3 regions of the Heliomicrobium sulfidophilum genome follow, and region 2 is predicted to be linked to each of the others. Evidence: riboswitches for the same ligand, from Rfam matches in the RefSeq annotation. Region 2 holds a riboswitch; each other region holds the start of a gene.

Region 1 (3,273 bases), 1.5 Mb from region 2:
AGGCGTCGGACCCCTCGGCAAAGGTGAACGTTTGGGGTTGGACGATCAGATCCCAGTTTCTCATCAACCCCCGGTTGGCAACGGCCCCAGTGCTCATTCGGATCCCGCCTTCTTATGCCCGGCCTTCAGCGGCCCGCAGCGCCTGATCAAGGTCTTCTATCAGATCATCCGGATCTTCAAGGCCGATGGAGAGGCGCACCAGATCGGGGCTGACGCCGGCGGCGCGCAAAGCCTCCTCAGAGAGCTGGCTGTGGGTCGTCGACGCCGGGTGGATGACGAGAGACTTGGCGTCGCCCACATTGGCCAGATGGGAGAAAATCTGTAAGCTGTCGATAAAACGGCGGCCGGCTTCGACACCGCCTTTGATCCCGAAGGTAAAGATGGCGCCGGCGCCTTTGGGCAGGTATTTTTTCGCCAGAACGCAAGAGGCGTGGTCATCACATTCGGGGTAGGAGACCCAGCCCACCAGGGGGTGGTTGCGCAGGAAATCGACGATGCGGCGGGTGTTGCTCACATGGCGCTCCATCCGCAGCGAGAGGGTCTCCACTCCCTGGAGCAGCAGGAAGGAGTTAAAGGGGCTGATGCAGTTGCCCATGTCGCGCAGGAGCTGCACCCGAGCCTTGACGACGAAGGCCGCCGCTCCGATATCCTTGGCGTAGACGATGCCATGGTAGCTCGGGTCAGGGTGGGTAAAGCCGGGGAACTTTTCGTTCTGGGCCCAGTCAAACTTGCCTGAATCGACAATGACGCCGCCGATGGAGGTGCCATGGCCGCCGATGAACTTGGTGGCTGAGTAGACGACGATGTCGGCGCCGAAGTCGATGGGTCGGCAGAGGGCTGGTGTGCCGAAGGTGTTGTCGACGATGAGGGGGATGCCGGCTTCATGGGCGATGGCGGCGACTCCCTCGATGTCCAGCACATCGCACTTAGGGTTGCCGATAGTTTCGCCGTAAATCGCTTTTGTCTTTTCATTGATGGCGGCCCGGAAATTGTCAAGGTTCGAGGGATCGACGAAACGAACCTTGACGCCAAGCCGCGGCAGCGTGTGGGTGAAGAGATTGTATGTCCCGCCGTAGAGGCTCGTAGAAGCGACGATCTCGTCTCCGGTGGCGCATATGTTCAGGATCGACAAGGTGATGGCCGACTGGCCGGAGGAGAGGGCCAGGGCGCCGACGCCGCCGTCGAGGGCGGCGAGCCGTTTCTCCAGCACGTCCGTCGTCGGGTTGTCGATGCGGGTGTAGATGTGGCCGGGCTCTTTTAAGGCGAAGAGGTTAGCGGCATGCTCCACATCGCGAAAAGCATAGGATGTGGTCTGGTAAATCGGAACCGCCCGGGAAAGGGTGTCCTGGTCCGGCACATGGCCTTCGTGCAGGGCGATCGTGTCAAAGCGCCATTTTTTCTCTGTCATGGCTATGCTCCCTTCTTGTCTTTTCATCATGTAAAAACACCCTTCAAGCGGGAAAAGGGGCGGGATGCAAAAACCCCCTACGCAGACGCAGGGGGTATACTTCTATCCGCCTCATCTGCCAGAACGGGTCTCCGTCCTGAAGGAATTGGCACCATGTCGCATCAGTTCCCACCGCTGCGACGGGTTGCCGGGTTTCATCGGGCCCTTTCCCTCCACCTCTCTGGATGAGTGTATTCAATTACAGGCCAAGCCCCCATAGGGCAAGCGCTTGGAGATTATTGTACCTGTGACAGCCTTCGCCGTCAATTGAAAAAAAGAAAGGTAACGGAAAATTTACGCTTGGCGGCTTAGCGCCTTATCGCCCAAAAAGCTGGTGTTCTTTTACAAACGGATCCGCCCGCCGACCTCTTGCCCCTGCCCTCTCATGAAGGGAATAGCTCATCGCCGTGGAATTAGACAAAAAAACAAAAGGAGGCCTTCTGTTGCACCATCGATGGTTTAAACCGCTCTTCCTGTCACTGTTTCCGTTGCTGCTGGCCCTTATCCTTGCGCTCACAGGCTGTTCCAAATCGGCGCCCAACGCCAACGCTCCTGGTTCAGCAGGATCGCCATCCACTTCAACCGCCTCATCGCAACCGGCCGCCCAGGGCGTATTGAAAGTCCATTTCATCGATGTGGGACAGGCTGATTCCATCTTGCTCCAGTCTCCCGGCGGGCGTTTCGTCCTTGTCGACGGCGGCAATGTGGACGATGGTCGGCTGGTTCTCGAGTACCTGAAGCGTCAAGGGGTCAAGGAACTGGCCGCCGTCGTGGCGACTCACCCCCATGAGGACCATATCGGAGGACTGGACAAGGTCATCAAAAGCTTCCCTGTGGGACAGGTCTATATGCCGAAGGCCACGACGACCACAAAAACCTTTGAGTACTTCATTAACGCCGTCAAGGCAAGCGGCGCCAAACGTGTCGAGGCCAAAGGCGGCGTGAAACTCGATGCGCCTGATTTTAACGGCGCCTTCCTGGCTCCCAACGAGGCAAACTATGAGGAACTGAACGATTACAGCGCCGTCCTCAAAGTCACCTACGGCAAGGTGTCCTTCCTGCTGACGGGAGACGCCGAAGCGCAATCGGAAGGGGAAATGCTGGCGCGCGGCTATGACCTGAAAGCCGACGTGCTGAAGGTCGGCCATCATGGGAGCTCAAGTTCCACAACAACCTCCTTCTTGAAGGCTGTATCACCCAAATACGCCTTTATTCCTGTAGGCGAAGGCAACGACTACGGCCATCCCCATAAAAAAATCCTCGACAGACTGACCAAGGCCAATGTACAAGTCTTCCGGGCCGACAAACATGGCGCTGTGGTAGCGACCTGTGATGGGGAAAGGGTCACCTTTGAACCGGAAAAAAGGTAAATGAAGCAAAATACGTTGAAGGCGTATTCACGATCTGAGTCGGGAGCAACTCCCGGCTCATTTTTTGTTTTCACGATTCTAATCCCGCACCGATATGAATAAAAAAGTGTAGTAGGTTATTTTTTCCATTTTTCAATGGCATCTGGTAGGCCTATTTTTTCGGAGGTGATTTTTTGATTCAAGGTGGCTCTTTGAAAGGTCCTATTCGTTCCTGCTTGCTGGCCCTTGCCTTGGTTCAGGTCTTCGCTTGCAGTGACGCGGAAGCGGTTTCATCGCAAAAGGCATTCGCTCCGCAGCCATTTATCGCCGTCACCGCCACAGGGACAACACCCGGCAAGGCGTCCACCTCGACTGGCGCGGCAATCCCCGCCATATCGTCGCCCTTTGGTTCTACCTCACAATCGACGTCTAGCACCACGGGCACGTCGGGGACGATGGCCACCCCTGCCGGGACCT
Region 2 (3,273 bases):
GCCAGGAGGTCTTGGGCGAGCTTGGCGATCTCAGCATGGGGCACGGGGGAGACGCCGAAGCGGATCGTTTTCGAGGCTGCCGGCTGTCCGCCAGTGCTTCCGGAACTGTTCGCCCCGGATGTGGCGCCGCAACCGGCTGCGCCGAGGGCGGCGACGGAGAGCACCAGGAGGCCGCCGATGAGGCGGGTGATTTTTTTCTGCAGCAGTTGGTTGAACATATTGTCACGACTCCTTATTTGTTTATTGCTGTGATATTGGTTGCGTTTCTCGTCTTTTTTGTCAGCGTTTATACCAGCCCGCGGCGCTTGCGGATCCGCCCGGTGAGCCAGTCGCCGAGGCTCTGAAAGATTTGCACCATGGCCACCAGTACTACGACCGTCACCCAGGTCACATCGCCGTTGTTGCGCATATAGCCTTCTCGGATCGCCAAATCGCCCAAACCACCTCCTCCCACCGCGCCGGCCATGGCCGAATAGCCGATCAAGGTGACAAAGGTGATGATGATCCCCAGCAGCAGGCCGGGGAGCGCTTCCGGCAGGAGCACCTTGCCGATAATTTGTCCCGGTGTCGCCCCCATGGCGCGGGCCGCTTCGATGATGCCCTTGTCGACCTCTTTGAGGGAGGCTTCGATGATGCGGGCTACAAAGGGGATGGCGGCGACGGTGAGGGGGACGATGGCAGCCTGGGTGCCGATGCGGCTGCCCACGAGCAACTTGGTCAGGGGCAGGATGGCCACCAGCAGGATGATGAAGGGGATGGAACGGAAAATGTTGACGGCGATAGCGAGGAAGCCGTTGACGAGCCGGTTGGGCAGAACGCCGCCCTTTTCCGTGACGACCAGGAGGATGCCCAAGGGAATGCCGAGGAGCGTCGAAAGACCTGTCGCCGCGATGACCATGTAGAAGGTCTCCCAGGTCGCCAGTAGGTATGCCTCATTCACGGTCGATCACCTCCACCTTTACATCGCGGGAGCGAATATAAGCAAGCGCCTCGTCGACCTTGACCGCTTCGCCGGTCAGTTCCAGCAGCAGCGTGCCGCAGGGTGTCTCGCGGACGGTGTCGATGTTCCCGAAGAGGATGTTGGCGTCGTCTCCCCCTTCCCGGGCGCCCCGGACGAATTCCTTGACGACAGGAGAACGGGGGTTGGTGAAGACCTCGCGCACCGGGCCGGCCTCGATGATCCTGCCGCCTTCGATGAAGGCCACCTCGTCGCAGATCTCCTGGATGACCTGCATCTCATGGGTGATCAGGACGACGGTCAGGTGGAAGCGCCGGTTGATGTCGGCGATCAGGCGCAGGATAGACTTAGTCGTCTGGGGATCGAGGGCCGAAGTGGCCTCGTCGCAGAGCAGGATCTTCGGGTGGTTGGCCAGCGCCCTGGCGATACCGACGCGTTGCTTCTGCCCGCCGCTCAGATGGGCCACATAGGTGTCTTCCTTGTCTTCCAGCCCGACGAGGGGCAGCAACTCCTTCACCCGCGCCCGGATCTGCCCTTTGTCCATGCCGGCGATCTCCAGCGGGAAGGCGATGTTCTCGCCGACGGTGCGGGAGGTGAGCAAGTTGAAGTGCTGAAAGATCATGCCGATCTGCTGGCGGAGCGCGCGCAGGCGGCCATCGTCAAAGCGGGTGATGTCCTCGCCGGCGATGATGACGCTGCCCTCGCTGGGCCGCTCCAGCATGTTGATCGTGCGAATGAGGGTGCTCTTGCCGGCGCCGCTCGGCCCGATGATGCCGTAGATCTTCCCCTTAGGGATGGTGAGGTTGATCCCGTCGATGGCTGTGAAGGGGCCCCCGGCGGTGGGAAAGACTTTTTTCAGGTTGCGGATTTCGATCATGGGTTTCTCCTCGTTTCAGTGATGTGAAAAAACTTCGGTAACATGAAAAACCTCGGTGACACGAGAAAAATGATAGAACAAAACAAAAAACCTCTTCGACAAGAAGAGGTTTTGCGCACGCTTATTCCCCTCCTTATCTCCCAGGATGCGTCGCATCCCGCAGGAATTGGCACCGTGTTATTCATAACCGGTTGCCGGGCGTCATCGGGCCAGTCCCTCAGCCATCTCTTGATAAGAAGTCCCTATTTGGTTGTCACGCGCTTGAGTATAACAAGCACAAACTTTGCTTGTCAATCTGTTTTTTCTCCTCCTCGCCTGTCCCAGGGGGAGTCGGTCTCGTCACGCCGGTGCGCCGCGCCACCTCATCGACAGCCCGGGTGATTACCGATGTCACCTCTGCCGACAACTCCGCCTCGGGTACGAGGCTTGCCAGGGAGACGATGTCCGTCCCGTGCCGGTCGTGAAAGACAGGGATGTCAAGGATTTCAGACAGCCGCTGCTCGATCTCGAAGCACTTCGGCGCAGAAATGGAGGCCTTGTCTAGCCTGACAAGGGCGCTCTAGGGGTCAAGGCGAAATTGTTTGGCTTTTTCTTGGAGCGATTGCGAGGACTGGCTGAGCTGGCTGCTGCGTTCGGCCATTTCCTCAGCCACAGCCGCCTGCTCCTGCGTAGAGGCAGCCAGTTGTTGCGAAAGGGCCGAAAACTCGCCGGCCACCCCTTCAATCACCCCGGCCGACGCATTCATCGCTTTCACGGAGGCAGAGATCAAACTGACGGCTTCCTGCATCTGACGAACGCTGCCCTCTGTGCGCATGGCCGAACCGATGACCTGCTCCAACGCTGCGGCCCCTTGCCGGATCAGGCCCACCTGCTCGCCGATCGAAGTCACGTTGGCGTTCATCAAATCGACCGTGCCCGAGGTCTCCTGCTGCATGTTGCTGACAAGGCTCGTGATTTGAGCCGCTGCTCGGGCCGATTCCTCGGCCAGCTTGCGCACTTCATCGGCGACGATGTGGAAACCGCGCCCATGCTCGCCGGCTCTCGCCGCTTCAATGGCAGCGTTCAAGGCGAGCAGATTCGTCTGCTCGGCAATGTCGGTGATGGAGGTGGTGATCACCCCAATTTCCTCGGATAGCCCGTTGAGCCGGCGAATCGCCGCCGTGCTGGCGTCGACGGACTGACTGACGCCTTGGAGGTGCTGGGACGCTTTTTCGATGGTGTCGTGGCACTGGGCTGCTGCCGCCGTCGATTGGCGGGCATCCTGCGCCAAGGTCTGTGAGGCCGCTTCCCCCTCATGGACATGCAATTCGCTGGCTCGCACATGGTCGCGAAAACGGGCGACCTCCGCCACCTGTTTGCCGGCGCCTTCCGCCAACCCTCCGACAGCTTCGGCGAGTTGTGTCGCCGCCTCACCCACCTGGTTGGCCGATTCGGTCAG
Region 3 (3,273 bases), 1.2 Mb from region 2:
ATAAGGGGAGCCTGGCCCTAAAGTCAACGGAAAAAGGCGATTTTACCCTTCATAAAACAGGCTGGTGCTCAGATAGCGCTCTCCTGTATCGGGAAGGAGTACAACGATGCGTTTTCCAGCGTTCTCCGGTCGTTTCGCCGCTTCGATGGCGGCGAAGGCGGCGGCGCCAGCCGAGATGCCTACGAGCAGACCTTCCTCCCGGGCCAAGCGGCGGCTGGTGGCGAGGGCGTCCCCATCGACGACCTGCAGGACTTCGTCGATCAACCCCTTCTCATAAACATCAGGAATGAAGCCGGCGCCAATGCCCTGAATCCCGTGGGGTCCCGGCTTGCCGCCCGACAAGACGGGCGATCCGGCCGGCTCGACAGCGATGACCTGGAGGTTAGGGTTTCTCTGTTTCAGCGTTTTGGCCGTTCCCGTGATCGTGCCGCCGGTGCCGACGCCGGCAATGAAGATGTCGACCCGGCCATCGGTGTCCCGCCAGATCTCCTCGCCGGTGGTCACCTCGTGAATGGCCGGATTGGCCGGGTTGGCGAACTGTTGGGGCATGATTGCGCCGGGAGTCTCCTGGACGATCTGCTCCGCCCGTTGGACGGCGCCGCGCATCCCCTCGGCGCCTGGGGTGAGGACCAGTTCGGCGCCAAAGGCCTTGAGAAGGTTGCGTCGCTCGACGCTCATCGTCTCCGGCATGGTCAGGATGAGCCGGTAGCCGCGAACAGCAGCCACCATGGCCAAGGCGACGCCTGTGTTGCCGCTCGTCGGTTCGACGATGACGGCGCCCGGTTTCAACAGGCCCCGTTCTTCAGCATCCATGATCATGTTCAGGCCGATGCGGTCCTTGACGCTGCCGCCGGGGTTGAAGTACTCCAGCTTGGCGATGATCTCTGCCGCAGCATCACCGTCATTGGCGGCGCTGAGAATCCGGCGCAGTCGGACCATCGGCGTATTTCCGATCAACGCGGTCACATCCTGGGCGATCCGTTCCATCGATACCACACTCCTTGCTGCAAAACCAACTATCTAAGTCGGAATATCTTATATTTACTAGACTCCATGATAGAAGCGGTGGGGAATCCTGTCAAGGAAAGGGAGGTTTTTCGCAAAGAAAAGTATTTGTTCAACTGGCGAAAAAACCCTTGACGCCTGGCTATTCTTCCTGTTAATGTATAGTCAATCCGGTTCACACTGGAAAAATCGAATATGATGCTCTTATCAAGAGTTGGTGGAGGGACTGGCCCGATGAAGCCCGGCAACCAGCAGGCATGCCTGCATGGTGCCAATTCCTGCAGGGGAAACCCTGAAAGATAAGACATGCCGTGCGGCTGATGACGGTCTTCTCTTTCAGAGGAGGCCGTTTTTGCGTGGCTATCGGAACAAGCCCCAAGAAAAAATGGGCGAAAAGCTCGAAATGAGATTGAAAATGAATCATTAATCAGGTTATTAAGGAGAGGTTCTGACATGCATATCGATTCACTGTTAGCCCAAGGAGGCAACGGTAAAGATGCCGGCACTGGCGCTGTCAGTTTTCCCATCTACCAGAGCGCGACCTTCCGACACCCGGCTTTAGGGGAAAGCACCGGCTTTGACTACAGCCGCTCTGGCAATCCGACGCGGCAGGTCCTGGAAGAACTGATCGCCCGCCTCGAAGGTGGCCGGCGCGGTCTGGCTTTCGCTTCTGGTTTGGCGGCGATCACCGCTGTCCTCTCCCTTTTCGGCTCTGGCGACCACTTGATCCTTTGTGAAGACTTGTATGGCGGGACCTACCGGCTGCTGGAGCAGGTCTATCGTCCCTGGGGTCTCACGGCCGATTATGTAGATACGAGCGACCCTGAACAGGTGAGAACCGCCGTCACGTCGCGCACAAAGGCCATCTTGATCGAGACGCCCACCAACCCGACGATGAAGATCACGGACCTGCGAGAGATTCGGCGGATTTGCGACGAACAGGGCCTCCTGCTGATCGTTGACAACACCTTCATGAGTCCCTACCTGCAGCGGCCCATCGAATGGGGCGCTCACATCGTCATCCACAGCGGCACCAAGTTCCTGGGCGGCCATAACGATGTCGTGGCCGGGCTCGCCGTAGCGGCCCGAGAGGACCTCGGCGAAAAATTGGCCTTCTATCAAAACGCCTCTGGCGCCGTCCTCGGTCCCTTTGATTCCTGGCTGCTTGTGCGCGGCATGAAGACCTTGGGATTGCGCCTCGACCGGGCGCAGGAAAATGCGACCGCCATCGCCCGCTGGCTGGCAGCGCACCCTGCCGTCGATCAGGTTTACTATCTCGGCCTCGACAACCACCCGGGCAGGGAGGTTCATTTTCAACAAGCCTCCGGTCCTGGGGCGATGATCTCCTTTACCCTCCATGATGCCGCAAAAATCCCGGAGGTGTTGTCACGGATCCGATTGATCGCTTTTGCTGAAAGCCTGGGCGGCGTCGAATCGCTGCTCACCTTTCCAGCCCGCCAGACCCACGGCGATATCCCTGAAGACATCCGCCGACGCTGTGGCGTCACCGACTGTCTACTGCGATTGTCCGTCGGGATTGAAAACGTCGACGATCTGATTTATGACCTGTCCCAGGCCTTGGCCTGAGAGGAGCGAGCGTCCTCTCAGAAAAAAACTTGCCTGCCTACAAAAATGATCATTGACAGATAACCTGCCAGTCTTTAATATTATAAATATAAATCAAATAACTCGGGATTAACCGACGCTGACCGGATAGACCGGAGGCCGAGGCGCTTCGATCCAAACATGGAATCGAAGCCCTTGGCCTCTTTTTGTCTTGGTAAGGGGGAGTGGTATGGACGGTATTCGATTTCCCGGTCTGTTGGCTACGAGGCAGTTCACGCCGGCCGAGGTAAAGGATGAACGGGATTTCAAAAACCTTTGGATATATAGGTGTTTCTTTCATGGGTGTTTTTGTTAAGCGGCCTGAGGCTCCTGCCGGACACGCCGCCAGCCATGTGAACGAAGGTAACGCAAATTGATACGAATTGATAAGGAGGATGTTTTCCATGGCTAAAATCGCCAACAATATCACTGACCTGATCGGCAAGACCCCCCTGGTGCGGTTGAATCGCGTCGCCAAAGGTGTGGAAGCGGATGTAGTCGCCAAGCTGGAGTACTTCAATCCCGGCGGCAGTGTCAAAGACCGCATCGGCTACGCCATGATCAAAGACGCCGAGGAAAAAGGGCTGCTCCATAAAGACTCGGTGATCATCGAGCCGACCAGCGGCAACACCGGCATCGCTCTCTCCTTTGTGGCGGCTGCCC

The links. Region 2 has a riboswitch for S-adenosylmethionine ahead of AC0CW1_RS09275 (methionine ABC transporter ATP-binding protein). Riboswitches for the same ligand answer to the same signal wherever they lie in the genome.
Region 1: linked by a shared signal. The riboswitch ahead of AC0CW1_RS16235 (homocysteine synthase) and the one ahead of AC0CW1_RS09275 (methionine ABC transporter ATP-binding protein) in region 2 are both predicted to bind S-adenosylmethionine.
Region 3: linked by a shared signal. The riboswitch ahead of AC0CW1_RS14975 (trans-sulfuration enzyme family protein) and the one ahead of AC0CW1_RS09275 (methionine ABC transporter ATP-binding protein) in region 2 are both predicted to bind S-adenosylmethionine.

What each region holds. Positions count from the first base shown of each region.
Region 1 is NZ_JBVTZZ010000005.1:2,222,037-2,225,309, reverse strand. It holds gene metX (homoserine O-acetyltransferase MetX) at 1-97, opposite strand, end outside; gene AC0CW1_RS16235 (homocysteine synthase) at 113-1,408, opposite strand; SAM riboswitch class I at 1,517-1,639, opposite strand; gene AC0CW1_RS16230 (ComEC/Rec2 family competence protein) at 1,891-2,817, shown strand; gene AC0CW1_RS16225 (hypothetical protein) at 3,053-3,273, opposite strand, start outside.
Region 2 is NZ_JBVTZZ010000005.1:751,854-755,126, forward strand. It holds gene AC0CW1_RS09265 (MetQ/NlpA family ABC transporter substrate-binding protein) at 1-218, opposite strand, end outside; gene AC0CW1_RS09270 (methionine ABC transporter permease) at 287-940, opposite strand; gene AC0CW1_RS09275 (methionine ABC transporter ATP-binding protein) at 933-1,835, opposite strand; SAM riboswitch class I at 1,966-2,073, opposite strand; gene AC0CW1_RS09280 (methyl-accepting chemotaxis protein) at 2,395-3,273, opposite strand, start outside.
Region 3 is NZ_JBVTZZ010000005.1:1,976,702-1,979,974, forward strand. It holds gene cysK (cysteine synthase A) at 43-987, opposite strand; SAM riboswitch class I at 1,207-1,311, shown strand; gene AC0CW1_RS14975 (trans-sulfuration enzyme family protein) at 1,459-2,592, shown strand; gene cysK (cysteine synthase A) at 3,015-3,273, shown strand, end outside.